Regions from separate parts of the Pandoraea vervacti genome, predicted to be linked through region 3. Evidence: riboswitches for the same ligand, from Rfam matches in the RefSeq annotation. Region 3 holds a riboswitch; each other region holds the start of a gene.

Region 1 (10,497 bases), 2.8 Mb from region 3:
ACGCTGACGGCCATCCGTCGGCGGGCGACGACGTCGTTCGCTCGCAGCGGGCGTTTCACTGATGAGACGCCCATTTTTTTCGCGTTCGATGTCACAGAATGTAATCGCGGGCCGTCTTACGGGTAAGGTCAACCAAACGGGGGCTTTGCCATCATGTCGATTTCCCTTTCACCGCTTTCACCGCATTCACCACTTTCGCCGCTCGCGCCAGCATCGCGCCCTTCGTCCGTCACGTCGTGCGCATCGTCTGAAGCACCCACCTTGGCGGTGCGTCGTCCCGATTCGCTTGCCGACAGCTTTGCAACAAGCTACGCGGGCGTCGTCGCTTTTCTGGCCGTGGCCGCCGAAGGCAACTTTGCCAAGGCCGGCGACCGATTGGGCATCGGGCGTTCGGCGATCAGCCGCAGCGTACAAAAGCTCGAAGCGCAGTTGGGCGTGCGTCTGTTCGTGCGCACAACGCGCAGCACGGCGCTCACGGTCGAGGGGCAGCGCTTTTACGACCAGTGCCATCCTGGCGTCGAGCGCATCGTGCGCGCGCTGGACGACATGCGTGAATTGCGCGAGGGTCCGCCGTCGGGGCCGTTGCACGTGAGCTCGACGGTCAGCTTTGGGCGGCAGGTCGTCGCGCCCCTGCTGGCCGGATTTCGCGAATCCCATCCGCACATCTCGATAGAACTGCGGCTAGGCGACAGCCCCGTCGACCTTGTCAACGAGCGCGTGGACATCGCGTTTCGCAACGGTCGCATGGAAGACAGTCAGGTGATCGCGCGCAAACTGATTCCGATGCGGCGAGTGCTGTGCGCGTCGCCTGCCTATGTCGCGAGATATGGGTTGCCGCAAAGCATCGATGCGCTTGCCGAGCACCGATGTGTGAATCTGCGACTCGCATCGGGGCGACTGCACGAATGGGTATTCCGGTCGGAGGGGGAATGGCGCAAGGTCGTGCCCAACGCCATGCTGACCTTCAACGACGCCGATCTGGTGCTGCAATCGGTGCTCGACGGCCATGGCGTTGCGCAACTGGCCGATTATCAGGTGGTCCGGCATCTGCGCGCCGGTGCGCTGGTCGCCTGCCTGCCGCAGGTGGCGCCCGACGACTACGGCCACTATCTGTGTTTCCTGAGTCGTCGGCATTTGCCCGCCCGGATGCGCGCTTTCATCGACTACATGACCGCGCACATCCGCGCGTTGGACCTGCCTGATGCAATCAGTTGAGATTGGCTTTGTCCAGACCGTACGCCTTGTCCGCCGACCCGGGCTCGGTGCGGAAGCCGACGTTAAGGCGATTCCACCCGTTGATCGTCATGATTGCGAAGCTCAGGTCCGAGATTTCCTTTTCCGACAGTTCGGCGCGAACGGACGCGTAGACATCGTCCGGCACGCCGTGCGGGGGCAGGGTGGTCAGCGCTTCGGTCCACGCGAGGCAGGCGCGCTCACGGGTCGAGAAGAGCGGCGATTCCCGCCAGATCGCCACGTGATGCAGGCGCAGCTCGCGCTCGCCGCCGATCTTGGCCTGCTTCACGTGCATATCCAGACAGAAGCCGCAGCCGTTGATTTGCGAGGCGCGAATCTCGATCAGGTGGAGAATGGACGACTCGATGGTGCCGGACTTGAGCAGCATGCCGATCTCGACGAATTTCTTGAAAAGCTCGGGCGACTGCGCGAACGGGTTCAGACGTTGACTCATGGTGGCTTCCTCGATGATGTGGCCCCGGCCGGTCCGCCGGAGCGACGCAATGGAACGATGCCCCAATCGTAGTCGCGAAGCCGCGCGCGCAGAAGGCATTGCGTCGGGCACACCGTGTTGCCGGAAGGACAACAATGACGTCTGCTCGCTGACGCCCGCTAGTCCCTCACGCCTTTGGCCAACCGTTCTCGAACACGTAATCCTCGACGGCGGCGCGCTCGGCCCAGCCTTCCATCGCCAGCATGGGCGCGTCATAGAATTCGGCGACGTGTCCGAGGCAGAGAATGGCCACCGGCCGGGCGCCGTCGGGCATTTGCAGCAGGCGGGCGACGTCGTCCGGATCGAAAAGCGAAACCCAACCCATGCCGAGGCCTTCGGCGCGGGCGGCGAGCCACAGGTTCTGGATGGCGCACGACACCGAGGCCAGATCCATCTCCGGCATCGTCCTGCGTCCGAAGATGTGACGCTCGCGGCCGTCCATCAGCGCCATCACCACTATCTCGGCGCATTGCTGCATGCCCTCGACCTTGAGCTTCATGAACGCATCGCGGCGCGCACCCAGCGCGTCGGCCGTTTTCAGACGCTCGCGTTCCACCGCGTCGTGCAAGCGCTCGCGAAGCGCAGGCGATGTGATCCGAACGATGCGCCAGGGTTGCATGAAGCCCACGCTCGGGGCGTGATGGGCCGCGTCGAGCAGTCGCGCCAGAACGTGGGGATCGACAGGCGTCGGCACGAAATGACGCATGTCGCGCCGCTCATGGATCGCGCGGTAGACGGCGGCGCGCTCGGATTCGCTAAAAGGCTGTGCCATGAAAGAGGGCGGCAGTGAGCGCCGGGTTCGACGGCCAATAGCCATGCAGATAGGACGCAACGATTGCCCCTTCGCGAAACACCGGTTCGCCCCGCGTTTCGCTGCTCGGGCGCACCGCGTGACACACGGGCGTCATCGGGCTCGTCATGGTCGTGTAGTGGAACGTATGGCCCCGCAGCGTGCCGTGCGGTGTGTCGATCGCCTGCATGCCAAGGCCCGCGAGACGTTTTTGCAGTGTGGCATGTCCGGGCAGAACGCCCAGCATGGGCGTCGAGACGCCCGAGGCATCCGTGAGGCTCTCCAGCAGATACAGCATGCCGCCACATTCGGCGACGATGGGCTTGCCTGAGGACGCGTGTGCACGAAGGCTGTTTGCGCTGACCGTGTTCGCCGCCAGCGTCGCGGCGTGCAGTTCGGGATAGCCGCCCGGCAGGAACACGGCGTCGCATCCAGGCGGCAATGCATCGTTGGCCAATGGCGAAAAATAGGTCACATGCGCGCCGAGCGCCGTCAGCAGACGGATGTTCTCGGGGTAAAGGAACGAGAACGCCGCATCGCGCGCCACCGCAATCCGCTTGCCTTCGAGCCATCTCGGATGTTCGACTGACGGAGGGGCATCGAACGTGAGCGCCGGCGGCAAGTCGGCCAGTGCGGTGCCTGCGAGCGCCTGCGCTGCGGCGGCGATGCGCTCGTCGAGCCGGTCGATTTCATCTGCCTGATGCAAGCCGAGGTGTCGCGCCGGGAACGCCATGTGTTCGGACGTTCCCAGATGCCCCAGCCACCGAAGGTCCGGCGGCATGCCTTCTCGCAACAACTGCGCATGGCGCGACGAGCCAACGTGGTTGGCCAGCACGCCGTACATGGGCAGTCCCGCGCGATAGTGGGCGAGACCCGACGCGATTGCGCCAAACGTTTGCGCCATCGACTTCGCCGAAATGACCGTGACGACAGGCACGCCGAACGTCATCGCGAGGTCCGCACTGCTCGGCGTGCCGTCGAATAATCCCATGACGCCTTCGATGAGGATCAGATCGGCGCTCCGGGCGGCTTGCGCCAGCAGACGTCGGCACTGCGCCTCGCCGACCATCCACAGGTCGAGCGTTTGCACCGGCGCACCGCTCGCCCGTTCGAGAATTTGCGGATCGAGAAAATCGGGGCCGGTCTTGAAGACACGGACCGTGCGCCCCTGCTCGCGATGCAGCCGTGCCAGACCGGCGGTGACCGTGGTCTTGCCCTGACCCGACGCCGGGCCGCTGATGAAGAGCGCGGGGCACGCCATGATCAGAACTCGACGCCCTGCTGGGCCTTCACGCCTTGTTCGCGATACGGGTGCTTCACCAGACGCATCTCGGTGACGAGGTCTGCGGCCTCGATCAGTTCGTCCGGTGCATGACGGCCGGTGACCACCACGTGCTGCATGTCGCCGCGCGCGCGCAGAACGCCCAGCACTTCGTCGAGCGGCAAGTACTCGTACTTCAGCACGGTATTGAGTTCGTCGAGAATCACCATGCGGTAGTTGCCGCTCTCGATCATGTCGACGGCCGTTCGCCAGCCCTTGCGCGCCGTGGCGATGTCCGCGTCGCGGTTCTGCGTATTCCAGGTGTAGCCGTCGCCCATCGTGACGAAGTCGCATTGCGGGTGGCTGCCAAGGAAGTCGCGCTCGGACGTGTGCAGCGCCCCCTTGATGAACTGCACGACACCGATGCGCTGGTCGTGGCCCAGCATGCGCACCGCCATGCCAAACGCGGCTGTGCTCTTGCCCTTGCCGTTACCGGTATGCACGATCAGCAGGCCCTTTTCCGTCGTGGCGGCGGCCTGCTTCTTTTCATGCCCTTCGCGGCGTCGCTGGGTCATGCGCAGATGGGATTCGGTGTCGGTCTTCATCGTGTCGTTACTCCGTGGGCGCCCTGGTGGCGATGGCGACGGTGATGCCGTCGCCGGCGTATTTGCCTGCGAGCAGCGTGCTGCCGGGCGCGGCCAGCAGCGCGCATGGCTCGCATATGGCCTGCACGCCGGTGTGTTCGTGAACCGTGGCCGAGCGTGGCAGCAGAGGATGCTCGTCCAGACAGGCTTCGATCTGTGCGGGGGTGAATCCTGTCAACGCAATGCCGTGTCGCTCGCAGAAGGCCGTGAGCGCCGCGTCCTCGGCTTTCCGGTCGAGCGTGCCGATGACGGCGACATCGTCGAGCGAGTGCGTCCCCAATGCGGCACGCACTGCGGCGTCGATCCGTTCGACGCTCACACCCTGACGAAAGCCGATGCCGAGACTCAGCGGGCGCTCGGCGGCGTGTATGGGCGCTGTGTCGTCGGGCCGCGCCAGCGAGACAACGTCCCCGATCACGATGATCGATGGCGAACCGATGCCGGTCGCGCGGACCGCCGCATGCAGGGTGCGCAGCGTGGCGAGCACCTGCCGCTGAGAGGGCAGTGTTGCCGACTCGATGGCGGCGCAAGGCGTGTGCGGCGGCATACCGGCTTGCAGTAACTGGCGGGCAATGTCTTCGAGACGGCGAATGCCCATGTAGACGACGAGGGTGAGACGTGTGGCGGCGAGGGCCTTCCAGTCGGGCTCGTCCTCACCGGCGCCGTGGCCGGTCACGAAGATCGCGCCCTGGGCCAGTCCCCGGTGCGTGACCGGAATGCCGAGCGTCGTGGGGGCCGCAATCCCCGCCGTGATGCCGTTGATGATCTCGACGGGGATGTTCGCCGCTTGCAAGGCAAGCAGTTCCTCGCCGCCGCGTCCGAAAACGAACGGATCGCCGCCCTTGAGCCGAGCCACGCTGCGACCGGCGCGCAAATGGGTGAGCATCAGCGCAATGATTTCCCGCTGCGGGGTCGACGCGTGTCCGCCGCGCTTGCCGACGTGGACGACCTGCGCGTGCGGGCCGGCCATGTGCAGGACGTCGGGATTGACGAGGTCGTCGACCAGCACGACGTCTGCAACGGCAAGCGCGCGCATCGCCTTGACGGTGATGAGTTCTGCGTCGCCCGGTCCCGCCCCGATCAGCCAGGCACGGCTCATTGCCGACCTCGCGCGCACGAGGGAAACGTCATGCGCGACAGCGATGCCGGCAATGCCACAGATGTCGGCGCGACACCCGGCAGGGGACAGGGACGCGCCGCCGGAAGCGGGCCAGGACGATGACTCATAAGGCGGAACGACGGGGGGAGTGCATGCGTGCTCACGGCAGCCCGTTGCCGAGGCGGCTGCGTGAGCGACGCACGGCAACGTCTCTTAGAGGATGAAAAATTTGGTGGCGAGCATACCACAGGCGTTTGGCCGCTCGCTGCCTTGACGGGGCGGTGTCCGCCACCTACACTCGCGGCTAATCTGGTGCTCGCGCGCACGTTCCTGTGCGCGCAGTTAAACGGGAAACAGGAGGGCGGCGCGACCACGCCTCGGTCGTGCGACGCGACGCTCCAGCCTGTGCTGCCCCCGCAACGGTAAAACGAAGGTGTCGCAGTCATGCGGCGCCAGGCCGTCTTCAACCCCGCACATGTTTCATGTGACATGTGTTTCACGGGGCGAGACCACTGCGCGATAGCCTTCGATGGCGGCGTGGGAAGGTGAAGCGGCCATTTCGTCAGCCCGGATACCGGCCGGAGAAGACGATTGGCACTGCGGGTAGGCGGTGTGCAGTCAAACCCTCAGCTTTGCCACGTGTCCCCCGTTTTCCCGATGCGCCCGCCACCGGTGGCGCCGCCATGCCCTGCCGGGCAGGCAGCACGCCATACCGGTCAGGCATCGGAAGCGGCAGAAGCGTGCAACTACGCTTTGTCTTTTCCATGTCGACTTCCATGCGCAAGATCCCCGTGACCGTGATCACGGGCTTTCTCGGCAGCGGTAAAACCACGCTGCTGCGTCACATCCTGTCCAACAACCATGGCTTGCGCGTTGCCGTCATCGTCAACGAGTTTGGCGAGCTGGGCATCGACGGCGAAATCCTCAAGGGTTGCGGCATCGGCTGCGACGAGAACGGCCAGGAAACCGAAGGCCAGTTGTACGAACTGGCCAATGGCTGCCTTTGCTGCACCGTGCAGGAGGAGTTCTTTCCCGTGATGGAAGCGCTCAACGAGCGACGCGACCAGATCGATCACGTGCTCATCGAGACCTCCGGGCTGGCATTGCCTAAGCCGCTGGTGCAGGCCTTCAACTGGCCTTCGATCCGCAATGGATTCACCGTCGATGCGGTCATCACGGTCGTGGACGGGCCCGCCACCGCCAGCGGGCAATTTGCCGAAAACCCGGACGCCGTCGACGAGCAACGCAAGGCCGACCCGAATCTCGATCATGAATCGCCGCTGCACGAACTCTTCGAAGACCAGTTGAGTGCAGCCGATCTGGTCATCCTCAACAAGACCGATCTGCTCGATGCGGCAGCGCAGGCCAGTGTGACGGCGCTGATTCGCGAGGCACTGCCCGCCCACGTGAAGATCGTGCCCGCGAGCAACGGCAATCTCGACCTGAGCGTGTTGCTCGGGCTGGAATCGGCGTCCGAAGCGACCATCGATCAGCGGCCCGACCATCATGGCTCGGGGCACGACGCCGACCACCATCACGACGAGTTCGACTCGGTCATGGTGTCGGCGCCGCAGGCCGCAGCGCTCGCCCCGTTGACCCGCGACAAGGTCATCGCCGCATTGAGCCAGCTTGTCGAAAATCACACGATCTATCGCGCCAAAGGCTTTGCTGCCTTGCCCGGCGCGCCCATGCGTCTGGTCGTGCAGGGGGTGGGCAAGCGCTTCGACAGCTACTTCGATCGTCACTGGCGCGACGGCGAATCACGCGGCAGTCGCTTTGTGCTGATCGGGGAAGATCTCGATGCCGACGCCCTCCAGCGCGAGTTCGATGTGGCGCTTGGCGTCGTGTCGCCGGCCGCAGTGGCCTGAAGCACCCGGCCCAAACAGGAAGACGCTTCGCATGCACTTGTTACGCACGGTCCCCGGCGGCTTTGTCGACGACGCGGCAGGGGTAATCCGCATCGACCAGCAGCCTGCCGACATCGTCGTGCTCAGCTCGGCCGACACGACCTTGTCGTTGCTGGCGAGCGTGGTGGCGCGGCTCGGTGACGATTTCCCGAGTCTGCGGCTGGCCAATGTCACGTATCTTCGGCAACCGGCGTCCGTCGACTTTTACATCGAGGACGTCTTGCAGCATGCGCGCGTCGTCGTGGTCGATCATCTGGGCGGTGAAGCCTACTGGCCGTACGGAATCGAGCAGATCGTGGCGCTGGCGCAGCGTCGCGCCCAGATGCTCGTGATGTTCTCGGGCGACTTGCAGGAGGACCCGAATCTGACGGCGCTCAGCACCGCCAGCCCCGAGTTCTGCACGCGTTTGTGGCGCTATCTGCGCCAGGGCGGCCCGGCCAACGCCGAGGCGTTCCTGAGGGCCATTGCGTGGCAGGCGCTCGGTTGGGGGGGCGATCCGCCGCTGCCGGTGGCCGTGCCTAATGCCGCGCTTTACCATCCGCGCAGCCATCGACCGACGGTCGCTGACTGGCAGGCATGCTGGCACGCGGGGGCGCCCGTCGTCGCGATTCTCTTTTATCGTGCTCATCTGCAAGCGGCTAACACCGTCGTGTTCGACGCCCTGATCGACGCGCTCATGGCGCGCGGGCTGAACCCGCTGCCGATTGCCATCACATCGCTCAAGGACGCGCTCAGCCGCGATGTCGTAAGCCAGCTCTGCGAGGAGCACGACGTCTCGCTCGTGCTCAACACGACGGCGTTCTCGACGTCGACGCCGGAAGACCCCCGCCAGTCGCAGGTGTTCGGCAGCGACGCACCGGTGCTGCAGGTGATCCTGAGCGGCGGCAACCGCGACGATTGGGTCAAGGACAATCAGGGGCTGAACTCGCGCGATATCGCCATGCACGTCGCGTTGCCCGAGGTCGATGGCCGCATCGTCACCCGGGCGATCAGTTTCAAGGGGCTGGACTATCGGTGCGCGCGCACCGAAGTGGACGTGGTGCGTTATCAGCCAGATCGGGAGCGCGTCGCGTTCGTTGCCGAATTGAGCCGACGCTGGTGCCTGTTACGCACCCAGCCCAACGCGCAAAAACGTCTCGCGCTGGTGCTGGCCAATTACCCGGCGAGCGAAGGTCGTATCGGCAACGGCGTGGGACTCGATACGCCTGCGTCGGTTGTCGAGATCCTGACGCTGTTGCGCGACGAGGGCTACCGGGTCGACGAACTGCCGCCCGACGGCGACGCGCTGATGGCGCGCCTGACGAGCGGCGTGACCAACGACGCCGAGATGCGCGCGCTGCGACCGGCCTTCCAGAGCTATGCGCTCGAGGACTATCTGGCCGCGTTCGCCACGTTGCCTGCGCAAGTGCGCGACGCGCTCAACGAGCGGTGGGGACCGGCCGATCAGGATCCGACGATACGGCACGGTCGTTTCATGATCGCGGGCTGGCGGTGTGCCAACGTGTTCGTCGGCATTCAGCCGTCCCGCTCGCGCGTCGACGGCGACTACGCCAGCTATCACGACGCCGAACTGGTGCCGCCGCACGCCTATCTCGCGTTCTACTTCTGGCTGCGTCATGTGTTCGATGTCGATGCCGTCGTGCACGTGGGCAAACATGGCAGCCTCGAATGGCTGCCCGGCAAGAGCGTGGCGCTGTCCGACAGTTGCTGGCCCGATCTCACCCTTGGCCCGTTGCCGCATCTCTATCCGTTCATCGTCAATGATCCCGGCGAGGGAAGTCAGGCCAAGCGCCGGGCGCAGGCGGTCATCATCGATCACCTGATGCCGCCGCTCACGCGTGCGGAATCGTACGGCCCCATGCAGGATCTGGAGCGTCAGGTCGACGAATACTATGAAGCGCTCCTGGTCGACATGCGCCGCGCGAAATGGCTGCGCAGCACGATCCTCGAGACCATCGTTCGACATCGTCTGCACGAAGAACTCAGCCTCGATGCGCCGAACGGTCCGGACGCCGAGGACGAACTGCTCACGCGTGTCGACACGTGGTTGTGCGAACTCAAGGAGACGCAGATCCGCGACGGTCTGCACATCTTCGGTCGCTCGCCCAAGGGGCGAGAGCGTTGCGACACGCTCCTCGCACTGATGCGTTTCCCGGTGCGCGCCGGGCAGGGGCGTGACGCCAGCCTGATCGACGCGCTGGCGAAAGATTTGCAGATCGACATGCACTTCGATCCCCTCAGGGCCGAATGGTCGGCCCCGTGGGACGGACCGCGTCCGCCGATGCTCGCGTGCGTGAGCGACGCCCCGTGGCGTCATCAGGGCGATACGCGTGAACGACTGGAGTTGCTGGGCGCGAATTTGCTGCAAACGCTGGCAAGCGCAGATGTGGCGTCGCTCGCGGCCATGACGGCGGACCTGCCCGCCACGCGAGACGTGCTGGCGCGTGCCGGCGACGAGGTCCTGCCCGCGCTCGACGCGTGTGGCCGGGAGGAACTGCGTCATCTCAAGCGCGGTCTCGAAGGTCGCTTCGTGCCGCCGGGACCCAGCGGTGCGCCGTCGCGCGGGCGCCCCGACGTATTGCCGACCGGCCGCAATTTCTACTCCGTCGACACGCGTGCGATCCCCACACAGACTGCGTGGGCGCTGGGCGTGAAATCGGCGCGCCAGTTGATCGAGCGGCACATGCAGGATCACGGCGATTATCCGCGCGCCATCGGCCTGTCGGTCTGGGGCACGGCCACGATGCGCACCGGCGGCGACGATATTGCGCAAGCCTTCGCCCTGTTGGGCGTGCGGCCAAAGTGGGCTCCCGGCAGCCATCGCGTGACGGACTTCGACATCCTGCCGCCCGGCGGTATGGAGCGTCCGCGCGTCGACGTCACGCTGCGTGTCTCAGGCTTCTTTCGCGACGCGTTCCCCAATGTCATGCATTTGTTCGATGCCGCCGTGCAGGCCGTGGCCGAACTCGACGAGCCGGAAGACATCAACCCGATTCGCGCGCGCGTCGTGCACGAGCGCGACGCATGGATGGCGCGCGGGTTCGACAGCATCGAGGCCAGGAAGCGGGCC
Region 2 (10,497 bases), 490 kb from region 3:
CGCCCCGAGAAAGAGTGTCGCGAGCACCGCACCGAAGGTCGCCCCCGCGCTCACGCCAAGCAGATGCGGATCGGCGAGCCGATTGGCCGTCACGGCCTGCAACGCGACGCCGACCATCGCGAGCGACGCACCCACGATCGCCGCGAGCAACACGCGCGGCAAACGAATGAGCCACACCACGGCGTCCTGTGATGCCGTCCAGTCGTGCGCGGCCACGCTTTGTCCGGCGCACTGCCCCACGCACGTCAAATGCGCGAGCACGATACGCAGCGTCAACGACGGCGCAATGGCCGTCGGGCCGAAACCGGTCGCAAGCACGATCGACGCGATGAGTGCGAGCGTCAGTGCGCCAATCGCCATATGCCCGCGCACCTGCACAGCCGTCATTTCGGGAACGCCTTCGGATACAGGCCGCGCGCAATCGTCTCTACCGCCTGCGCATTGCGAATGCCGGGGGTCGCTTCGTCGTAGGGCACCACGATGAAGCGTCGGGCGCGAACCGCCTCGACCTTCCGCAACGCCGGCTGATCGAGCAGGAACGCAATCTTCTGTGCCGCCGTGACAGCGCCGTAATCGACGACGACGATCGCCTGCGGGTTGCGCGCCACCACGGTCTCCCAACTCACACGCGTCCAGCTTTGCATGACGTCATCCATGACATTGCGTCCGCCTGCGGCCTCGATCAGTGCCGTCGGCATGGCAAGACGTCCGGCGGTAAAGGGGCTGTCCTCGCCGCTGTCGTAGACGAAGGTGCGCACCGGCGCCGTCTTCGCGCCCACCCGATGTGTCAGCGTCTCGAGTTGCGACCTCATGCGATCGATGATTGCGCTGGCTGCCGGCTCGACGTCGAAGATGCGTCCGAGATTGCGCAGATCGTTGTAGACGTCGTCGAAAGAGGCCGCGCCGCGTGGCATCACATGGCCGCACGATTCGCTCAGTTCGTAGGTGCGGATGCCCATCGGTGCGAGCATCGCAGGCGTGACCGGGCCACCCACATGCATGCCGTAATTCCAGCCCGCGAAGTAAAAGTCGGCCCCCGCCTGCACCAGCACCTCCATCGACGGGTACCGCTGCGCGAGTTCGGGCAACCCGGCGAGTTGCCGACGCAGCGCGGCATTGCCGGTCTTCCATCCACTGATGCCGGTGAAGCCGACCATGCGCGATTTCAAACCGAGCGCGAGCATCATTTCCGTCAGATTGACGTCGTTGCTCACGGCGCGTTGCGGCGCGCGCTCGAACGTCACGGCCCGATTGCAGCTTTGCACGGTGATCGGGTAGCGGACATCGGCCCGCCCGGCATTCGAGACCAGCATGGCGGTCAGGGCCATCGAGCCCATCAGAACATAGCGTTTCATATCGGATGAGCGAGTGTGATTCGGGGACGGTGAGTGACAGGGTGCGCATCGACCAGCGCTTCGACCTGAAACACCTGCGCGAGCCGCTCGACCGTCAGCACCTCGGCCGGCGCGCCCTGCGCCACGATCTCGCCGCGCGCCAGCACATACAGACGGTCGCAGTACGCGGCAGCGAGATTGAGATCGTGAAGCGTCGCGAGCGTCGTCACTTGCAACGAACGAATCAGGCGCATGAATTCGATCTGATGATGCAGGTCGAGAAAACTGGTCGGCTCGTCGAGCATCAATACGTCGGGTTGCTGCGCGAGCGCGCGCGCAAGCAGCACGCGCTGCTTCTCGCCGCCCGAGAGCGTGGCGAACGCACGCGCGCGGGCGTTCGTCATGTCCACATCGCGCAGCGCTTGCTCGACGATGTGCGCGTCATCGGGCGTATCGACGTCGAGCAGGCGCTTGTGCGGCGTTCGTCCCATCCAGACGACCTGTTCAACGCTCAGGCCGAAGTCGTCCGGCAACTCCTGCAAGAGCACCGCGATGTGCTGCGCAGACCAACGCGGCGACGCACGCCAAACGTCGGTGCCGTCGAGCGTGACTGTGCCTGCCTGCGGCTTTGCGTAACGGAATGCACAGCGCAGCAGGCTTGTCTTGCCGCTGCCGTTCGGGCCGATCAGCCCGACGAACTCGCCGCGCGAGACGTCGAGCGAGATCGATTGAAGTAGCGGCGACGCGTTTGGGCCAGCCAGATCGGCGGGCGACCAGCTCAGGCTGGCAATGTCGAGTGCGGCAGGCATCGGCGGGCGGGCCTCAGAACTTCATCGTCGCCACGACCTGCGCCGAGCGCGATGGGCCGAGCAGCCACTCTGTCGGCGATTCCGACGTCACCGCATACGCGCGATTGCCAAGGTTGCGCAGATAGAGCGCGAGATTGATGCGTCGGGTCGCCTGCCACGACGCCGAGGCGTCGAATACCGTGAACGCGGGTATCGGCGCCGTGTTGGCGTTATCGCTGTAGCGACGCCCGACGTAGCGCAATCCCGTGCCGATCACGACGTCGCGCACGGGCGTGTAGGTCAGCCACACGTTGGCGGTCTGCTGCGGAATGTTGTTCGGCACGTTGCCGTTGCGCGACACGGCCACCCCATCCACGCTTTCGTCGAAATTATCGTAACGGGCGCGCAAGAGCGACGCATTCGCCTCGACGGAGAAGCCGTAGCCCAGCGTCAGCGCACCGGACACCTCAACACCGCGAGACGACTGCTGGCCGACTTGTTGCGTCACCGTCGGATGCAACGGATCGGTCGCCAGGAGATGCCGTTTCACGATCTGGTAGACGGCGAGCGTCCAGAAGCCCCGACCGTTCGGCAGTTCCTGCTTGAAGCCCGCCTCCCACTGCTCGCCGGTCGCGAGATCGAACCGGGTCTGCGATTGCGACAGGGTGACCAGCGAGCCGATGCTGTCTGCACCGCGCGTGTACTGACCGTAGACCGACGCCGAGGGACTGAGCTGATACACGAGGCCAAGACGCCAGCCGACGTTCGAGAACGTCTTGCCGAACTCAGATCCTGTGGCCAGTTGCCGACGCGAATAGTCAAGATAGTCGTAACGCACGCCACCCACCGCCGACAGGCGCGGCGTGATGTCGAAACGGTCTTCGGCGAACAACGCCACCTGACGCGTCAGCGTGCGGAATTCGGGCAAGGTCGGATCGGGGCTGGCGAACACGCCCGGGTCGAAAGCATCCGCATTGACGACCGACGTGCCGCCAAACGGTGTGTTGCTGTCGCGCTGAAACGAGATCTGATTGGCCTCGACGCCGATGACGAAGCGGTTCGCGTGTCCCGCGAGGGTACGGTCGATGGTGGCATCGAGCCGGTTGCCGACCTGATGCTCGTGCTGAAGGATCTCGATGTAGTCGCTGCGCGTGACCCGACGCGTGGACGGGTCCATCTCGTACGATTCGCTGTTGCGCCAATGACGGCGGGTGTTCAGGTAGTACAACTGACCGCGGATCGTGATGCCGTCGGCGGCCCGGAAGACGCCGGTCAACCGCGTCGACTGATCGAAGTAGGCGATCAGTGCATCGCCCACGTTGAAGTTCCGGTAACGCAGGGACGTATCGATCGTGCCGTTGTTGAGCGGCACGCCGAAATACGTCGCCGGCATCTGACGTGCGTAGTCGTAGTCGAGCGTGAACGACAGTGTCGGCGACACGTCGAGCTTCACCGCGCCGCCGAACGAAGTCGTATGCGCATCGCCGCGCTCGGCCCAACCGTTGCCGCGGTTGTCGCTCACATAAAAGCGGTACGACAACATGGGGCCGAGTGCGCCGGTGGTGTCGAGCGCGAAGCGTTTCTGGCCATCGGTTCCGAAGCCCGCCTGAATCGTGGTCGCGGACTCGCGCTGCGCTCGCTTCGGCACGACATTCACCACACCGCCGATCGCGCCCTCGCCGTACAGCACCGATGCCGGTCCGCGCAGCACGTCGATGCGCTCGACTTGCCAGGTGTCGAAGGGAAAGGTCATCGTGCCCGCGCCGGGATAGAGGCGCGTGCCGTCGTAGAGCGTCATCACCGACTCCTGACCGGCGAAGCCGCGCACGGCGAGCGCGGTGCCGCCATTGCCCGGCGTGGCCGTGCTGGTGAAGCCGGTGGTGCGCGTCACGGCGTCGTTGACGCTCTGATCGCCGCGCGCTTCGATCTGCCGGGCGCTCAGCGTCTCGACGCTCGCGGGCGTGTCGAGACTGGACAGGTTCAGACGGGAACCGGTGGGCGTCGGCGTGGAGAGTGGCGCGTCGTCGCGCGCGTGTTGCGCATTGACGGTGACCCGCGGCAGGTGGGTGTCGTCGGCAAACGTGACGGCGCTGCCGAACAGCGAGACAACGGTGAGCGCGGCTTTGCCAAGGGCGAAACAACGCCCTGCCGGGACCCTGTCGAGGGTCGTCGAGCATGGATGATGCATGGGTCTCCTGGGGTTTCGCGCCCCAAAAAAAGGTCGATGTGCCCAACGGCCAGGTCTGACTTCCCGTCGCGAGGACGAGTCACAGTGGCGCGACCGCGCTGGATTTGCACCAGCTTCCGGCCGTCGGTAGCGCGCATTCTACGTGTTGTTTCGGTTCATGTCGCTCACGTGGCAGGTGACTACCGCCCTTGAGCGAATCGGCACAGCGATTGATCGTTCGCGCATCGCGTCGCCGCGTTGGCGAGGGTAGACTGCATCGGCCTTCTCCCGGAAACCCCCGACGATGCGACCCGACACTGCGCCCCACCCGCGTGAAAGCCAGCGCGAAATCCATGCACGGCCCGACATCGGGCTGACGGCGCGCGTTATTCAGGGCAACGAACTGCGGATTGCCAGCATCCATCTCGAGCACAATGCCCTCATCGTCGTCGACAAAGGCATCAAGACGGTGACGACGAGCGACGGCGCGCGCGCCCGCGCAACGCCGGGTCAGGCCCTCGTCGTACGTGGTGCGCAGACGGTGGACTTCACGAACGTGCTGGCGTCGGACGGCACGTACGAGGCGCGGTGGCTCGTATTCGACGACGCGCTGTTGTTCGACGAACGCTATCGTCGCGACGCCACGGCAGCCGAACGCGCCACTGCCGGGCGAAAGTCGGCGATCGCGCTCGGGAAGATCGCAAGACAATTTCATGCGTCGTTCGAAGCGGCGTGCGAGGCGCTCTGCCCCATCGACCCGGTACCCGAAGGCGTTGCACGGCTGCGCGCGCTTGAGGTTGCCTACTGGTTGCTCGCGTGTGGCGTCTCGCTGGCGCCTCACGCTGCCCGGACTTCCATCGCGGCCAGGGTCCGCCATCTGATTGCCGCCGACGTCGATGCGTCATGGTCGTCCGCCGTCGTGTCCGGGCGCCTCGCCATGTCCGAGGCCACGCTTCGACGTCGGCTCTGCGCTGAAGGCACGTCGCTCACGGCAGTCCTTGCAGACGTCCGGATGACCACGGCCCTGACCATGCTTCAGGCAACGTCGCGCCCGATCTCGGACGTGGCGATGTGCGTCGGCTACGAATCGCCGTCGCGATTTTCCGTGCGCTTTCGGGAGCGTTTCGGATTCTCCCCCTCCGCCGTACGCGATTCCGGTCGTGACAACCGCGGCGCCTAGCCCTTCAGGAATTCATGCCCATGCTGACCGTACATCACCTCGGCGTCTCCCAATCGGAGCGCATCGTCTGGCTCTGCGAGGAACTTGCCATCCCTTACCAGTTGGTGCGTTATGCGCGCGACCCCGTCACTCGCCTGGCGCCGGAAGCACTCAGGCAGTTGCATCCGCTCGGTGCCGCCCCGGTCATCGAGGATGGCGACACGATGCTTGGCGAATCGGCTGCCATCGTGGAATACCTGCTGACGAAATTCGGCGATGGCCGACTGCAAATCGGACCGGATCACGCCGACTATCCCCACTATCTGTACTGGTTTCACTTCGCCAACGGCAATCTCCAGCCGATCATCCTGCGCTACATGACGCTCGCGCGGGCCGGACTGCCCGTTGACCATCCGGCACTCGCCAGCACCATGGGACGCCTGCAAGTCGCACTCGACACGATGGACAAGCATCTCGTCGCCCGTCCCTATCTTGCTGGCGACGCGTTCACTGCCGCCGACATCATGACCGTGTTCTCACTCACGACCATGGGCGTGTTTCAGCCCATCGACCTGACGCCGTACCCGCACATCCAGGCTTATCTGGCCCGGATTGGCGAGCGTCCCGTCTACCAACGCGCGATGGAGATCTGCGAACCCGGAATGGTGCGGGAACTCTGAAGAAAAACCGCGCAAATGAGCGTTTTGATGCGCGAATTCGTCGAGCATGAGCAGAAAGTCGCCCAATCGGGAAGACCCGCAGTACAATCGCCCCCACTCTGAATTACCTCCACCTTCGCCCCCCCGGCGCGATGCCCGCCGCTTCGACGGCGGCCGGGGGGCGCTGATTCGCGCATCAGGCTATTGAGGAACACGACTTTGGCAACATCGGAACACGACCCGCTCGGCGAGGGCATCGAAGCAGGGGCGTCAGCCCCGTCGGAGCTGCGCCGCTCCCTGTCCGCACGGCACCTGACGATGATCGCCGTGGGCGGCTCGATCGGCACCGGCCTGTTCGTAGCCTCCGGGGCCACCATCGCGCAGGCAGGACCGGGCGGGGCGTTGCTGGGTTATGTGCTGATCGGCCTGATGGTCTACTTCCTGATGACCAGCCTTGGCGAACTGGCCGCGGCCATGCCCGTGTCCGGTTCATTCTCGACGTACGGTGCGCGCTATGTCGACGAAGGCTTCGGCTTCGCGCTGGGCTGGAACTACTGGTACAACTGGGCCGTCACCGTCGCGGTCGACCTCGTCGCAGCACAACTGGTCATGGCGTACTGGTTCCCCCATGTGCCAGGTGTGTACTGGAGCGCCTTGTTCCTTGCCATCACCTTCGGTCTGAATGCCCTGTCGGCGCGGGGCTTCGGCGAAGCGGAGTTCTGGTTTGCGCTGATCAAGGTCGTTGCCGTACTGGCTTTCGTCGCGATGGGCTTGATGATGCTGCTCGGCATCATTCGCGGTGGCGAGGCCGGCGGGGTTGCCAACTGGACGGTTGGCGACGCGCCGTTCGCGGGCGGCTTCGCTGCCCTCATCGGTGTAGCGATGGTCGTCGGCTTCTCGTTTCAGGGTACGGAACTCATCGGCATCGCCGCCGGCGAATCCAAGGACCCGGCGCGCAATCTGCCGCGTGCCGTGCGTCAGGTGTTCTGGCGCATTTTGCTGTTCTACGTCGCCGCGATTCTGGTCATCGGCCTGCTCATCCCGTATACCGATCCGCATCTGTTGCGCAATGACGTCACCGATGTCAGCGTCAGCCCGTTCGCCCTGATCTTCGAGCGGGCGGGACTGCTGGGGGCGGCCTCGGTCATGAATGCCGTCGTGCTGACCTCCGTGTTGTCGGCAGGAAACTCCGGCATGTATGCCGCCACCCGCATGCTCTACAGTCTGGCTCGCGATGGCAAGGCGCCGCGCATGTTCGGCCGGATCTCGCGCAACGGCGTGCCGATGTGCGCGTTGCTTGCGACGGCGGCCGTCGCGGCACTGTGCTTCTTCACCTTCGTGTTCAGCCCGAACGCCGTCTACATCTGGCTGCTCAACACCTCCGGCATGACAGGCTTCATCGCCTGGCTGGGCATCGCGATCAGCCATTACCGGTTCCGCCGTGGTTACGTCAAACAGGGTTACGACCTGGCGAACTTGCCCTATGTCTCGCCGTTTTTCCCGTTCGGCCCCATCTTCGCGTTCGCGCTATGCCTGATCATCACGCTGGGGCAGAACTATCAGGCGTTTCTACAGGACAGGATCGACTGGGGCGGCGTGGTCGCGACGTACATCGGCATTCCGCTGTTCCTGCTGATCTGGGCCGGTTACCGTGTGGTGCGCGGCTCGCACTTCGTCAGGTATCGCGACATGCACTTCCCGAATACGCAGGCGTCCGCCCGCGCAGACGCCCACGGCGGTTCCGAGACTAGTAACGCGCTTCGCTGAGGTCGGCGAGCAGCGTCGGGCCGGTGGGGCGCCAGCCGAGCCGCGCCTGCGTCAGTGCGCTTGACGCAGGCATATCGAACGTGACGAACATCGACATCCATCCGAAATACTCGGCGGCCTCCTGCGGTTCAATCGAGACGACGGGCAGGTTCAGGCCGCGCCCGAGCGTCTCGGCAATGTCCCGGACGCTCACGCCCTCTTCCCCGACCGCGTGATATCGCGCGCCCCGCTGGCCTGCCTCCACCGCGAGACGATAGCAACGCGCCACATCCGAAACGTGCCCGGCCGGCCAGACGTTCTTCCCCTCCCCCACATAGGCGACGACGCCCTTCTCACGCGCCGCGGCGATCAGCGGCGTGACGAGCCCCTGACGGTACGGGTTATGCACCTGCGGCAAGCGCATCGCCGACACGTTCACCCCCGCCTCAAGAAGCGCATTGCCCGCGATCTCCGACGCGATGCGCGGATTCGCGTGCGTGCTGTCGAAGACGTCTTCGCTCGCCGGCAAACCGTTATGCTGGCTGCCCATGCCGGTGCCGGAGGTGATGACCAGCGGACGATCCGTGCCGGCGAGCGCATTGCCAAGCGCGGTGATGACGCGCGCGTCCTTTTCGCAGTTCTCCACGAACCGGGAGAAGTCGTGATCGAACGCGGTATGGATGACGGCGTCCGCCTTGGCCGCGCCGCTGCGCAGCGTGTCGAGGTCTTCGAGTGTGCCGCGATGCACCTCGGCACCGGCCTGGCGCAGCGCCTGCGCCCCTTCGTCGGACCGTGTCATGCCGATGACCTGATGACCGGCACTGAGGAGTTCGGGAACCAGGACCGAGCCGATGAAGCCCGTTGCGCCCGTCAGAAAGATTCGCATGGTGAGATCTCCGTGGTATTCGGCACTCACTATCCGATCATTCGTTATCCCGTTAAAGTAGTGATCTCATCATAGTAAAGCGACTAACAGGATCAGGATCGTCATGTCAGTCAAGACCGCCAAATCGCTCGGCGACTTCTTGAGAAGCCGTCGCACGCGCCTCGACCCTGCCAGCTTCGGTTTTTCCGGACGCCGGCGAACGCCCGGCCTGCGTCGGGAGGAAGTCGCCCAGCGCGCGCATATCAGCCCGACGTGGTACACGTGGCTCGAACAAGGCCGCGGCGGCGCACCATCGGCAGACGTGCTCGATCGTGTGGCCAGCGCTCTGATGCTCACCGACGCGGAGCGCGAGCACCTGTTCATGCTTGGGTTGGGGCGCCCGCCGGAGGTGCGATACCGCGCCGTCGAGACCGTCAACCCCCGTCTGCAACAACTCATCGACTTGCTGGATGCGAGTCCGGCGATTATCCGCACCGCCACGTGGGACATCGTCGCCTGGAATCGTGCGGCTGCCGTCGTACTGACCGATTACGGCAAGCTGCCGCCCGGACAACGCAACATCCTCTACTTTCTCTTCCGGGATTCAGGCACTCGCTCCCGACAGCACGACTGGCAGGCCATCGCCCGTTTCGTCGTTGCGGGATTCCGTGCCGATGTGGCGCGGGCAGGGCTGGCATCCGAGATGGGCGCACTCGTCGACGAGCTTTGCCGCATGAGTCCGGAGTTTGCCGCCCTTTGGCAGGAAAACGATGTGGCGGGTCCGGCCGACGGTGATGGCATCAAGCGTCTTACGCACCCGGAGCTGGGGCCCATCACGCTGGAGTATTCGGCCTTTGCCGTTGACGGCAGACCGGATCTGAGCATGATCGTCTACAACCCGCTCGACGAAGACGTCGCCCGGCGAATTCGGGCGCTCACCGCGCAAACCCGAGTCCTGAGTCCTGAGTCGGCGTAACGCGCTGAAAGCCAGAAATAACAAAGCGGCCTCGAAGGGCCGCTTTGTCATCGTCGAGCGGGTAAATCACGCCCCCGAAATCCGTTACAGCACCTTGTCGAGCGCCTTGGCGAACCGGTCCACCGCCGCGCTCACGTCGTTGAGCTTGTCCAGACCGAACAAGCCAATGCGGAACGTCTTGAAGTCCTCCGGTTCGTCGCAGCGCAGCGGCACGCCTGCGGCGGTCTGCACGCCGACATCGGCAAACTTCTTGCCCGAGCGAATGCCATCGTCGTCGGTGTAGCTGACCACGACGCCGGGGGCTTCGAAGCCTTCCGCTGCCACGCTGCGAAAGCCTTTTTCCTTGAGCAGTGCGCGAATGCGCCGCCCGAGTTCGAGTTGTTCCTCGCGTACCTTCTCGAGGCCGTAGGCTTCGGTTTCCTGGATGACGTCGCGCAGCGTCGCCAGGCTGTCGGTCGGCATGGTGGCGTGATAGGCGAAGCCGCCCTTTTCATAGGCTTCCATGATTTGCAGCCACTGACGAAGGTCGCAGGCGAAGCTGGTGCTGGTGGTCGATTCGATACGCTCGCGAGCGAGCGCACTGAGCATGACCAATGCGCAGCATGGCGATGCACTCCAGCCCTTTTGCGGCGCACTGATCAGAATGTCGACGCCGCAAGCCTGCATGTCGACCCAAACCGTCCCGGAAGCGATGCAGTCGAGCACGAACAGCCCGCCCACGGCATGCACCGCATCGGCGACCGCGCGCAGATAGGCATCGGGCAGCATCATGCCGGAGGCGGTTTCCACGTGCGGCGCGAAGA
Region 3 (10,497 bases):
CGATGAGCGCCCCGGCATCGGACGCAGGTGCTGCGGCCCCGGCCCCGGCCTCCAACTAACGCAGCGCGGTCGGCGTCAGGCTGACGGGGACTTCGGTCCCCGCAGCCACGCTGCCGACCATGGAATTGCCGACGTAGTGATGCTCCAGTAACGTTGCCATAATGTTCGGCACTGCGTAAAACACCACGCCCCCTGCACTCTCTCGAGTCAGGGGGCGTGGTGTTTTACCGTCTGCTCACTGTGGTCCCGCTGTGAGCCCACTGTCGCCTTACCTGACGACCCTCACGCCGCCGTCGATCACGCCATAGGCTTCCACCTTGCTGCCGCTGGTGCTCGTAGCGCTCGTTCCCGCCCCGCCGTCACTGCTGTTGCCCCCCGGGCCGGCGCATGCACCGAGCAGCGTGACGAGCGCCACGGCCAACACGCCAATCGTTCCAAAGTTTCGTTTCACGACTTCCCCTCCTCGCTCTTCATATGTCCCGTCTATCGGATGAGCGCCGGCGCATCGAACGCCTGCCCTCCGATATCCGATCGCCCTCGACGTGGGTACGACTCGCGCAAACGCGTGCCATCGCTGTCACGTCCTTCGTCACGCATCGTTCGACCGTCATCGTGTAACATCGGTTCGGCGCTTTGTATGCCAAACGCTTGGCGTCATGCCGTCGTCTGCCGGAAATGGCGCATTTGTCCGTATCCACGCGCGTGCGTGCCGAAAGTGCGCTCACGTTGTGAATCGTTCTGAATGTCCGGACGCTTGCGATCCCGGATGCCCGGCACCCCGTCGATACCGCTGACGCCTTCGCGTGTCTGGCATGCGCCCCCCTCTCGGCATCACTCATTTTCGCTTCACCATGCCCGCTCACTTGCGTCGCCGCGTCTTCCTGGTTTTCGCCCTCGCCATACTTGCCTGCGCCGCCTCGCTGGGCGCGTCGCCCGCCTGCGCGGCTGTGACAGTGAAAGACGACACGGGCGCCACCGTCACACTGCCCGCCCCGGCGCAACGTGTCGTGAGCTTGGCGCCCCATGCAACGGAATTGCTCTTTGCCGCCGGCGCGGGCGACAAGGTCGTAGGCGTGGTGAAGTATTCGGATTACCCGCAGGCCGCGCAGCATCTGCCTCGCGTGGGCGACAACAGCGCCCTCGACCTCGAGCGCATTCTCGCGCTCAAGCCCGATGTGCTGGTCGTGTGGATGCACGGCAACTCGCAGCGTCAGATCGAAGCCTTGCGTCAGTTGAAGTTGCCCGTGTTCTATTCGGAGCCAAAGCGCCTGACGGACCTTCCTGCGGCCATCGAAACGCTGGGGACGCTGATGGGTACGCCCGCCCGGGCGCGAGCGTCGGCAGACGCCTTTCGTGCGCGTTACGAAGCACTGCGCCAGCAATATGCGTCGCGCGCCCCGGTCCCCGTCTTCTACCAGGTGTGGACCCAACCGCTCATGACGCTGAACGGCACGCATATGGTGAGCGACGTGATCCGGCTGTGCGGCGGCGTCAACGTGTTCGCCAACGAAACGCCGCTGGTGCCTCGCGTGTCCGTGGAGGCCGTGCTGGCCAAAGCGCCCGAGGCAATGTTTACCGCCACACAGGGCGCCACGACATCGGACAAGCCGCTCGCCACCCTGGACAGTTGGCGCCAATGGCCGCAGTTGCCCGCCGTGGCGCGCGGCAATCTTTTCGGCATCGACGGCGATCTCATCAACCGTCCCAGCCCCCGCATTCTGGATGGCGCACGCGAGATGTGCGAAGACCTCGACCTCGCCCGCTCGCGTCGGGCGACAGCGGCGAAGTGAGCCCTTCGGCAATGCTGCAACGCTGCAACGCTGACGGGGCCCGTCGAGGGCCGACGATTGCCGCTCAGGCGTTCCAGCGAACGAGCCGTGCGCGGCCATCGTCGGCAATGTGGAGATGGCAAAGACGACCGAAGTCGAGCGCCCACGTCAGACACGCCGTCGTCGGCAAACGCAGTGCCGTTGCCGCATGCACACGAATCGGCCCGGCGTGGGCAATGGCGACGTGCAGATCGCCCTGCAACTCGCTCGCCCAGGCGTTCATGCGGACGGCAATGTCGCGGGCGGACTCGCCACCGGGGGGTGAAAAGCCCGAGACGTTGTCCGCCCAGGCGTCGAGATCGTTGCGATCGATCGCATTCCACGGCTGCATCTCCCACGCCCCGAAGTGCATTTCGGACAGACGCGCGTCCTGACGGACCGGTACACCGAGTGAGGCCGCCAGCATGTCTGCGGCACGCCACGCACGTTGCAGCGGACTGCTGTGAATGACGCGAGGGACGCGAGCGTCAAGCAACGTCATGAGTCGGTCCTGCATGGCGGCGACGGCGGCGTCGAACCGTCTCTCATCGACCGGCAGATCCGTACGCCCGTAACAAACCTGCGCATCCACTTCAGGCGGCGGATGGCGCATCAGGATCAGATCCATGCGCACACCGTCAGATACAGCGCAAGTTCGCCAAGTTGCTGCGCGAACCCGAGCGTGTCGCCGGTATAGCCGCCGAGACGTCGGCGCAGATAGCGAATGAGCCCCGCACGCAACGCAACGAGCACCACCGCCGCCGTCACGCCGGCGCGCCAATCCGGCCACACCCACCACGGCGCGCTGCACGCTACGCCGAACATCAGATCGCTCAGGCGCAACCGCTGCGCCACCGGTTTGGCCTTGCCCTGCGCACGAACGTAATCGAGGGCGCGCAGCAAACTGATCGCCATGCAGCGACTCGCGGCGTGTGCGCCCACGAGCACGACAGCGAATCCCCCCCACCCGGCCGACATCTGAATGTCCACGAGCGCCTGCCACTTGATCGCCAGCGCCAGCCATAAGGCGACGGCGCCGTATGTGCCGATGCGCGAGTCATGCATGATCTCAAGCACACGCTCGCGCGCGAAAGCGCCGCCGAATGCGTCGACGGAATCCGCCAGACCATCTTCGTGAAAGGCGCCCGTGAGCAGCACACTCACGCCCAGGCCGAGCGCAATGGCGAGACGCGGCGACCATACGTGCCCCATCGCCACCGTCAGCAACGCGACGAGGACGCCGACGAAGACGCCCACGAGCGGAAAGTAGCGGGTCGCAGCGTTGAGCTGTGCTGGCGAGTAGCCAACCCATTGCGGAATCGGCACACGGGTGAAAAAACCCAGCGCCGTCAGGAAAAGCCACCATTGCCCGTGGAATCCCGCGAACGAGGTCGACGCCGTCGGCTCCATGTCCCGCGGCACGAGATCGCGCGCCTGCGCGGCGGTGTCGGGCGATGGATCCGGCGCGGAAGTCGTCATGCGCCCGTTGCCTCACGCTCGCTGACACCCGCGCCTTCGAAGGTCGCCATTTCACGCAGGAATGCGGCGGCGGCGCCAATCAACGGCATGGCCAGCGCGGCGCCCGTACCCTCGCCCAGGCGCAGCCCCAATTGCAGCATCGGTTCGGCACCGAGCGTGTCGAGCATCGCACGATGTCCGGTTTCGTCGGACGCATGCGCGAATACACAGTAGTCCAGCACCGCAGGCGACACGCGTGAAGCGACCAGCAGCGCCGCCGTGCTGATGAAGCCGTCCACGACGATCACGAGACCCAGCTTTGCCGCCGCCAGATACGCACCGGTCATCATCGCAATCTCGAAGCCACCGAAGGTCGCCAGCGTCTCGAGGGGATCCTCCGTGGCGGGGTGCGCCGCCAGCGCACGCTCGAGAATGGCCGTCTTGCGCGCGAGGCCCGCGTCGTCGACACCCGTGCCGCGCCCCACGCAGGCGGACAGCGGCAACCCCGTCAGACGCTGCATCAGACAGGCGGCGGCCGACGTGTTACCGATGCCCATCTCACCAAAGCCGATCATCCGGGTCCCATGGGAGGCATGCGTCACCACGCGCGCAGCGCCTGCGGTGAGCGCCGTTTCGAGCTGCTCGCGTGACATGGCTGGCGCATCGAGGAAATTCCGCGTGCCACGTGCGACGGGAATGTCGACCAGCAACGCGTGAGACGGGAAGTCGGCCGCCACACCGGCGTTGACGACTTCCATCTCGATACGGTTGGTGCGGCAAAAGACGTTGATGGCGGCGCCGCCTCGCAGGAAGTTGAGCACCATTTGCGCCGTCACCGCCTGCGGATACGGGCTCACACCGGCAGCCACGATACCGTGGTCGCCCGCGAACACGAGCATGGCGGGACGCGTCAGTTCCGGTGTCACGCTCTGCTGAATCCGGCCAACGCGGTGCGCCACGCGCTCGAGCGCGCCGAGGCTGCCGGGCGGCTTCGTCTTGATGTCGATGGCATGCCGCAGCGCGGCGTCCATCGCCGTCGATGGTGAGTGGATGTCGAAGCGTTCTGCCAGCAACGGGGGGAAAGCGGTCATTCGGAAACGTCCTGAAACAGGGGAACGGTGAAACAGTGAAGCGGTGAAGCGCAGCGGGCAACGCCGCGCGACATCGCTGGCCCACGGGGGCGCACACACGAGTGTACGCCTGCCCGCACGCGAGACCGGCATGCCGCAACGATTCGCCTCATGCGCGACGCACCGGCACGAGGGCTTCGTCCTCGCCGTCGCGAATCAGGCGCAGCGGGTAGCCGAATGCCGTGCTGCAATGCTCGGCCGTGAGCACGTCGCGCACCGGACCCGCTCGCCAGCCACCGCTGCCGTCGAGCAACAGGGCATGCGAGGCAAAACGTCGCGCGAGATTCAGGTCGTGGCAGGAGAACATGACGGCGGTCCCTGCGCGCAGTGGTTGGCGCGCGGCACGCCCGGCGAGCCATTCGAGCGCATCGATCTGATGGTGCAGATCGAGATGCGACAAAGGCTCGTCGAGCAGCAGCAACGGCGTGGCCTGCGCAATCACCGCCGCGAGCGAGACCCGCTGACGCTCGCCGCCGGACAGCGTCGTGACGTCGCGCGACGCGAAATCCTCGAGGCCGACCTGTGCCAGAGCGGCACGCGCCATGGCGACATCGTCATCGGACTCCCAGGCGCCCCAACGTCCCTGCGCGAGGTATGGATGACGGCCCGCGAGCACGACCTCCATAGCGGTTGCCCCGAAGGCGTCGCGCGTGTGCTGCGGCATCAGGGCTCTGATGCGGGCGAGCGGTTCGGGACGCCACTGTGCGAGCGCCTTGCCGCCGATCGTCACGCGCCCGCTCGCCGTCATCGCGGCGTCGCGCGGCGGATGCGCCGCCAGCGCGCGCAGGCCCGCGAGCGTATCGAGCAGCGTCGTCTTGCCCGCGCCATTCGGCCCGGCAAGACACCAGCACTCGCCCGGCGCCACGGCCAGGTTCAGACGGTCGACGAGCACGCGCGCTCCCGCACGCAGGGTCAGCGCATGCGTTTGCAGCAAGGGCTCGTCCGTCTGCGCCTGCGTCGATTCGTGCTGTGACTCTCGCCGTGGTTCGTGCTGTGGTTCATTGTGCGACGCATTCACCGGATCACCCTCCGCGACAGCAACCACAGGAAGACGGGCACACCGATCATCGCCGTGATCACGCCCACCGGCAGTTGCGTCGGTGCGATAACGGTGCGCGCGACCAGATCGGCGAGCATCAGCAACGCTCCGCCCCCGAGCGCGGCGGCAGGAAGCAGCATGCGTTGATCGTTGCCGAAGCGCAGGCGCAGGATGTGCGGCACGACCAGACCGACGAAGCCGATACTGCCCGCCGTCGTGACGGCGATCGCCGTTGCGAGCGACGCGGCCAGATAGACGCGCATACGCAAGGGACCGACCGCCACGCCCACGGCTTGCGCGACGGCTTCGCCACGCAGCAGCACGTTCAGGCGATGCGCGACGGGACTCACGATGAGCAGCGTCACGACGAGCGCGATCAGCGGCAGCGAGGCGCGGTCGACGCCATTCAGATCCCCGGTGAGCCAGAACAGCATGCCGCGCAGACTCGCGTCGGGCGCGAGCGTGAGAATCAGCGTCGCGAGCGCGCCGAAACCGGCGGCCATCATCACACCGGTCAGCAACAGCCTGGCGCTGCTGTCCTGCTCGCCGGCGCGCAGGAAACTGCGACGCGACAACCCCATCACGATGGCAATGGCGGCCAGCGCGCCAAGGAAGGCGCTCGTCTGTACCCAGAAAAACGGCAGCATGAGCGCCAGCGAGGCCAGCGCGGCCACGCCCGCGCCGCCGGAGATGCCGAGCACGTAGGGGTCCGCTAGCGGATTGCGTAGCAACGTTTGCATGAGCGTGCCCGCAACGGCCAGCAGGCCGCCGCAGGCGAACGCCGCAAGCGCACGCGGCAGGCGCAGTCGCCAGATCACATCGCCGACGAGGCCGACATCGTGCCCCAGCGCCATCGCCCCGATCTCGCGTAGCGACACCGGAACGCTGCCCAGCATGAGCGATGCGATCAGCACAGCCAGCACGACAGCGGCCAGCCCTGCCCAGATGGTGAGCGCGCGCCGCAACGTCATGCGGCGATGCGTCCTGCCCGGACGCTGTCGAGATTGCCGAGATTGCCGTTAGCGCGCCGCGGCCGGTCAGAACTGCTTCCAGCCGAGCGAGACGTAAATCGCGCGCCCGAGGGTGTTGTAGCCATAAACCGTCTGGTAGTTCTTGTTGAAGACATTATCCAGATGCGCCGAGACGTACCAGGACTTGTCGATGTTGTAGCGGGCCTGGAGATTCACCAGCGTGTAGGCGCCGAGATGCTGACCTCCCGTATCGTAACGCTCGCCGCTGTAGAAGACATCGCCGCCGACGCTGAATTTATCCGTGAGCGTCTGCGTCACGCCGAGCGAACCGTACTGTTTGGCGCGACGCGCGAGTACCTTGTCGGCGTCCAGATCCGTCGGATTTTGTCGCGTGAACGACAAGCGCACGTCCGTGCCGGTCCGCTGGATCTTGCCCAGATACGTCAGTTCCAGCCCTTCGACGCGGGCCTTTGCCACGTTCGCCGCCGTGTACGGAAACACGGTGAGCGACTGGATCAGATTCGTATAGTCGGTGCGGAACAGCGCGAGCTTTGCCAGACCGAAACGCGCGTCATGGAATTGCACGGCGAGTTCCTTCGAGATCGAGCGTTCCGGTTGCAGATTCGGATTGCCGAAGCCCGGAAAGAACAGCTCGTTGAAGGTCGGCGCGCGAAAACCGTCCGAGGCGTTCGCCATCAGCTTCCACTGGTCGGTCAGCCGATAGCCGTAGCCGACCCAGCAGCTGTTGGCGCCCCCGAAGTCCGAATACATGTCGCGGCGCACGCTTGCCTGCACTTCATGCCGGTTCGCGAACACCCCCTCGTAGCCGACGTAAATCGAGTCGAGATGGCGGTTGTTGTGGTCGTAGTTCGTGTTGCTCTCGACCGTTTGCTCCTGACGCGTGTAACCGGCAATCAGCTTGTGATCGGGCATGAACGCGTACTCGTTGGTCCAGTCGATCTGATTGCTCGACGTATGGTAGTTACCGTTGCCCTTGCCGTTCAGATAGTTGTAGTTGTCATCGTCGCCCTGCGTCACGGTGAATCGCGTGTGCCACTTGTCGGTCACATTGCCCTTGGCGTAGGCCGATATCTGGCGCACGCGGGCATCGGTATCGTTCAGGTCGGAAGGCTTGCCGAACGCATTGTCGTAGCTGATGCTGCCATCGCTCTGGAACAGACGCGCGCCCACTTCCCAGGTGTGGCCAAGTTTGCGCGAGAGCGCGGCGCTCACGCTGGTGTTGTCGTCGCCGTTGCGATTCGGGTTGACCTTCGGTGCGAAGCGCGGGTCCTGTGCCGAGATACCGTTGGTGTGAAAGCGCGAGACATCGAGCGAGAAGCGTGTCTTGCCTTCATCGAACGATCCCGCGATGCCCGCGTTCGCTTGGGTGGTGTTATTCGTACCGTAGCCGAGCTCGGCGTAGGCCTTGGGCGGCCCGCCGTCGCCTTTGCGCGTGAATATCTGGATGACGCCGCCCACCGCCTGCGAACCGTACAGTGCGGATACGTTGCCGCGCACGATTTCGATGTGGTCGATTTGCGACACCGGGATCTGCGCGATGTTGGTCGTGCCGGTCGTTGCGGAGTTGACGGGCACGCCGTCGATCAGCACGAGCGACGCATTGGACGCCGCGCCGCGCATGAAAATACTGGCCGACGCGCCGAAGCCCCCGTTCTGGGCGATTTCGACACCGGCCTGCCCACGCAGCAACGAAGGCAGGTCCTGCGCCTGACTTTGCTCGATTTGCGCGCGGGTGATGACCGAGGTGGACGCGAGCGTATCCGCGAGCTTCTGCTCGGTGCGCGAGGCCGTCACGACCGTGGTGTTGAGCGAAGCATCGCTCGCCTGCGCGTGCGCCCCGAGACTGATGGCGAACAGGGTGGCGGCGATCGTCAGGCGATGCACGCCGGGCTTCATGGCCGTATCGAGCGGACCTGGACGCGACGGATACGAGGATGGTGACGCAGGTGACGCGGGAGAAAATGCAGGCGCGTGTGGCGCCATCGCGCGAACGTGGGTGCGCATGATCGGGTGTGACTTCCGTAATTTTCTTATTGCCTTGGCCCGTTCCCCCGCAGGCCGCCGACGAAAGGGGAGCGCCGGTGACACGTCGAAATGCGAACACGATGGGAAGCATCGACACCTGAAAACGACGAGACGCCGCCAGCGGCTTGCGCCACGCGGCATGTGGATCCCCACTCACTTGGGCCGGTATCCGGGCTGGTCATCGTCGCGCCTGACCGGCCTTCCCGTGCACGCGTGGCGCACAGTGGCGATGGGGGTGAGGCGCGTTTTCGGAAACCTTTCGGGTCGAAAGAATGACTTACCGTTGCGGGGGCAGCACAGGTTGGCCAGCCCGTGTGGGGACGCGGCTCCCTGTTTCCCGTTTAACTGCGCATGCCGGGGGGGCGTGCGCGAGCACCGAAGTGCCGCAAGTGTAGGGGCCATTCGAACGAGCGTCAATGCTCGTTCGTCGGGCATTGGCCGCCGATTCCGTTAGAATGTAGGGCAATCAAGAGGACGCAGCCCGATGCTCACCGATCTCGACAATCTCACCGACAAAATGGAACAGTTGGTTGTCATCAGCCAACGCTTTCACCAACACAATCAAGCGCTGCTCGCGGAACTCGACCGTGCGCGCGCAGAATGTGACGAAACCCGCGCCGCCATTGAGCAATTGCGCACCGAACGCGACGCCTTGCGACTGCAACGCGATCAGCTCGCCGCCAAGATCGACGAAGCGCAGGTTCGCCTGAACGCGATCCTTGAAAAGCTCCCGACGCAAAACCCCGCTGAGGGTCAGATGGATCTGCTCGGCACCCCCGGTGGAGAAAACGCATGACGATCAAGCAGCTCGAAGTTAATATTCTCGAACAGTCTTACCGCCTCGCCTGCCCGCCGGAACACGAAGCCGACCTGCTCGCTTCCGTGTCGCGCGTGGACGCGGAAATGAGCAAGGTGCGTGCGCAAAGCAGCGTGCGCGGCACCGACCGGATTGCCGTCATGGCAGCGTTGAGTCTGGCATCCGAATTGCTTGCGCTGGAAAAAAGCATTGCTGCCGGACAAGCATTCCCCGCCGAAGAAATTCAGCGTAGAATGCAAGCCATGGATGAACGACTGAGCGCTGTGATCGATCAGTATCAAAGCTGAATGACCCGGTAGCCGTCCAGTCCAAAAGGTTAGTTTTCCCTGCCTGGTTCGCGAAAGTCATAGATTCCTTGAACCAATGATCTGTTGCAGGTTGCGGAAGTTTGTAGTGCTGGCGTGAGCGTCACTCTGTCTGATGAACCCAAAGCGCTACTAACCGCGACCACCTTGAACCTTCGGTTCAGGATGCCGGCTTAGCGGCTGAGGCGGGGACCCAATACACGGCACTGCGTTCGCGCAGTGCCGTTTTTTTTCGACGAGCATGCAAATGAAAGGCGACCCGAAGGTCGCTTTTTTACCTGCGCAACGGATTCGTCTGAGGGGCCAGACGTATGACCATCAGAACTGCGCTTCGCTCAGGAAAAGCGCCGAATCCGCGCCCTCGGTGATGGTCAGTGCCAGCCCCGGCGCCTGCGTCAGAATGTGATCTGCGTAGAAGCGCGCCGTGCCGATCTTGGCGTCGAAAAACGACGGATCCTGATCGCGCAGCTTTTGCGCCGCGAGCAGCGCTCGCCCCATCTGCCAGCCGCCCAGCACGATACCCGCCAGCTTTAGATACGGCACGCTGCCGGCAAACACCGCGTTGGCATTGTCCTGGGCATTCGCCACCACGTAGTCGACCACGATCGACAGCGCTTCGCGTCCCTTCGCGAGACGATCCGCCACCGACACCGCCACACCGCCCGCGGCCCGCAGTTCGCTTTCCGTCGCCGCGATTTGCTCACACAGCGCGTTGGCGACGGCACCGCGATCGCGCAGCGTCTTGCGCCCGATCAGATCGTTCGCCTGAATCGCCGTCGTTCCTTCATAGATCGGCAGAATGCGCGCGTCGCGATAGTACTGCGCCGCTCCGGTTTCTTCAATGAAACCCATGCCGCCATGCACCTGCACACCGAGACTCGTCACGTCGAGCGACATCTCCGTACTCCAGCCCTTCACGATCG

What was found. A riboswitch is a leader RNA that binds a small molecule or an ion and turns the genes downstream of it on or off. The one in region 3 is predicted to bind cobalamin.
Region 1: another riboswitch for cobalamin. It lies ahead of cobW (cobalamin biosynthesis protein CobW); the one in region 3 lies ahead of UC34_RS06395 (TonB-dependent receptor plug domain-containing protein).
Region 2: another riboswitch for cobalamin. It lies ahead of UC34_RS04145 (TonB-dependent receptor); the one in region 3 lies ahead of UC34_RS06395 (TonB-dependent receptor plug domain-containing protein).

Annotation. Positions count from the first base shown of each region.
Region 1 covers NZ_CP010897.2:4,286,601-4,297,097, reverse strand. Annotated here, with positions in the region: gene UC34_RS18645 (RNA polymerase sigma-70 factor) at 1-7, shown strand, start outside; gene UC34_RS18640 (LysR family transcriptional regulator) at 262-1,215, shown strand; gene UC34_RS18635 (carboxymuconolactone decarboxylase family protein) at 1,208-1,687, opposite strand; gene bluB (5,6-dimethylbenzimidazole synthase) at 1,854-2,498, opposite strand; gene UC34_RS18625 (cobyrinate a,c-diamide synthase) at 2,482-3,780, opposite strand; gene cobO (cob(I)yrinic acid a,c-diamide adenosyltransferase) at 3,780-4,382, opposite strand; gene UC34_RS26140 (cobalamin biosynthesis protein) at 4,390-4,713, opposite strand; partial or broken gene cobA (uroporphyrinogen-III C-methyltransferase) at 4,795-5,520, opposite strand; cobalamin riboswitch at 5,814-6,117, shown strand; gene cobW (cobalamin biosynthesis protein CobW) at 6,285-7,388, shown strand; gene cobN (cobaltochelatase subunit CobN) at 7,420-10,497, shown strand, end outside.
Region 2 covers NZ_CP010897.2:916,696-927,192, reverse strand. Annotated here, with positions in the region: gene UC34_RS04160 (FecCD family ABC transporter permease) at 1-387, opposite strand, end outside; gene UC34_RS04155 (ABC transporter substrate-binding protein) at 384-1,337, opposite strand; gene UC34_RS04150 (ABC transporter ATP-binding protein) at 1,352-2,143, opposite strand; gene UC34_RS04145 (TonB-dependent receptor) at 2,157-4,310, opposite strand; adenosylcobalamin (AdoCbl) riboswitch at 4,308-4,455, opposite strand; gene UC34_RS04140 (helix-turn-helix transcriptional regulator) at 4,594-5,469, shown strand; gene UC34_RS04135 (glutathione S-transferase family protein) at 5,490-6,128, shown strand; gene UC34_RS04130 (amino acid permease) at 6,327-7,874, shown strand; gene UC34_RS04125 (SDR family oxidoreductase) at 7,855-8,739, opposite strand; gene UC34_RS04120 (helix-turn-helix transcriptional regulator) at 8,843-9,694, shown strand; gene UC34_RS04115 (aminotransferase class V-fold PLP-dependent enzyme) at 9,779-10,497, opposite strand, start outside.
Region 3 covers NZ_CP010897.2:1,408,479-1,418,975, reverse strand. Annotated here, with positions in the region: gene UC34_RS06435 (hypothetical protein) at 1-59, shown strand, start outside; gene UC34_RS06430 (hypothetical protein) at 269-451, opposite strand; gene UC34_RS06425 (cobalamin-binding protein) at 852-1,790, shown strand; gene UC34_RS06420 (histidine phosphatase family protein) at 1,855-2,436, opposite strand; gene UC34_RS06415 (adenosylcobinamide-GDP ribazoletransferase) at 2,427-3,218, opposite strand; gene cobT (nicotinate-nucleotide--dimethylbenzimidazole phosphoribosyltransferase) at 3,284-4,357, opposite strand; gene UC34_RS06405 (ABC transporter ATP-binding protein) at 4,506-5,330, opposite strand; gene UC34_RS06400 (FecCD family ABC transporter permease) at 5,411-6,406, opposite strand; gene UC34_RS06395 (TonB-dependent receptor plug domain-containing protein) at 6,473-8,323, opposite strand; cobalamin riboswitch at 8,596-8,847, opposite strand; gene UC34_RS06390 (hypothetical protein) at 8,937-9,248, shown strand; gene UC34_RS06385 (cell division protein ZapA) at 9,245-9,556, shown strand; RNA gene ssrS (6S RNA) at 9,590-9,770, shown strand; gene UC34_RS06375 (acyl-CoA dehydrogenase) at 9,893-10,497, opposite strand, start outside.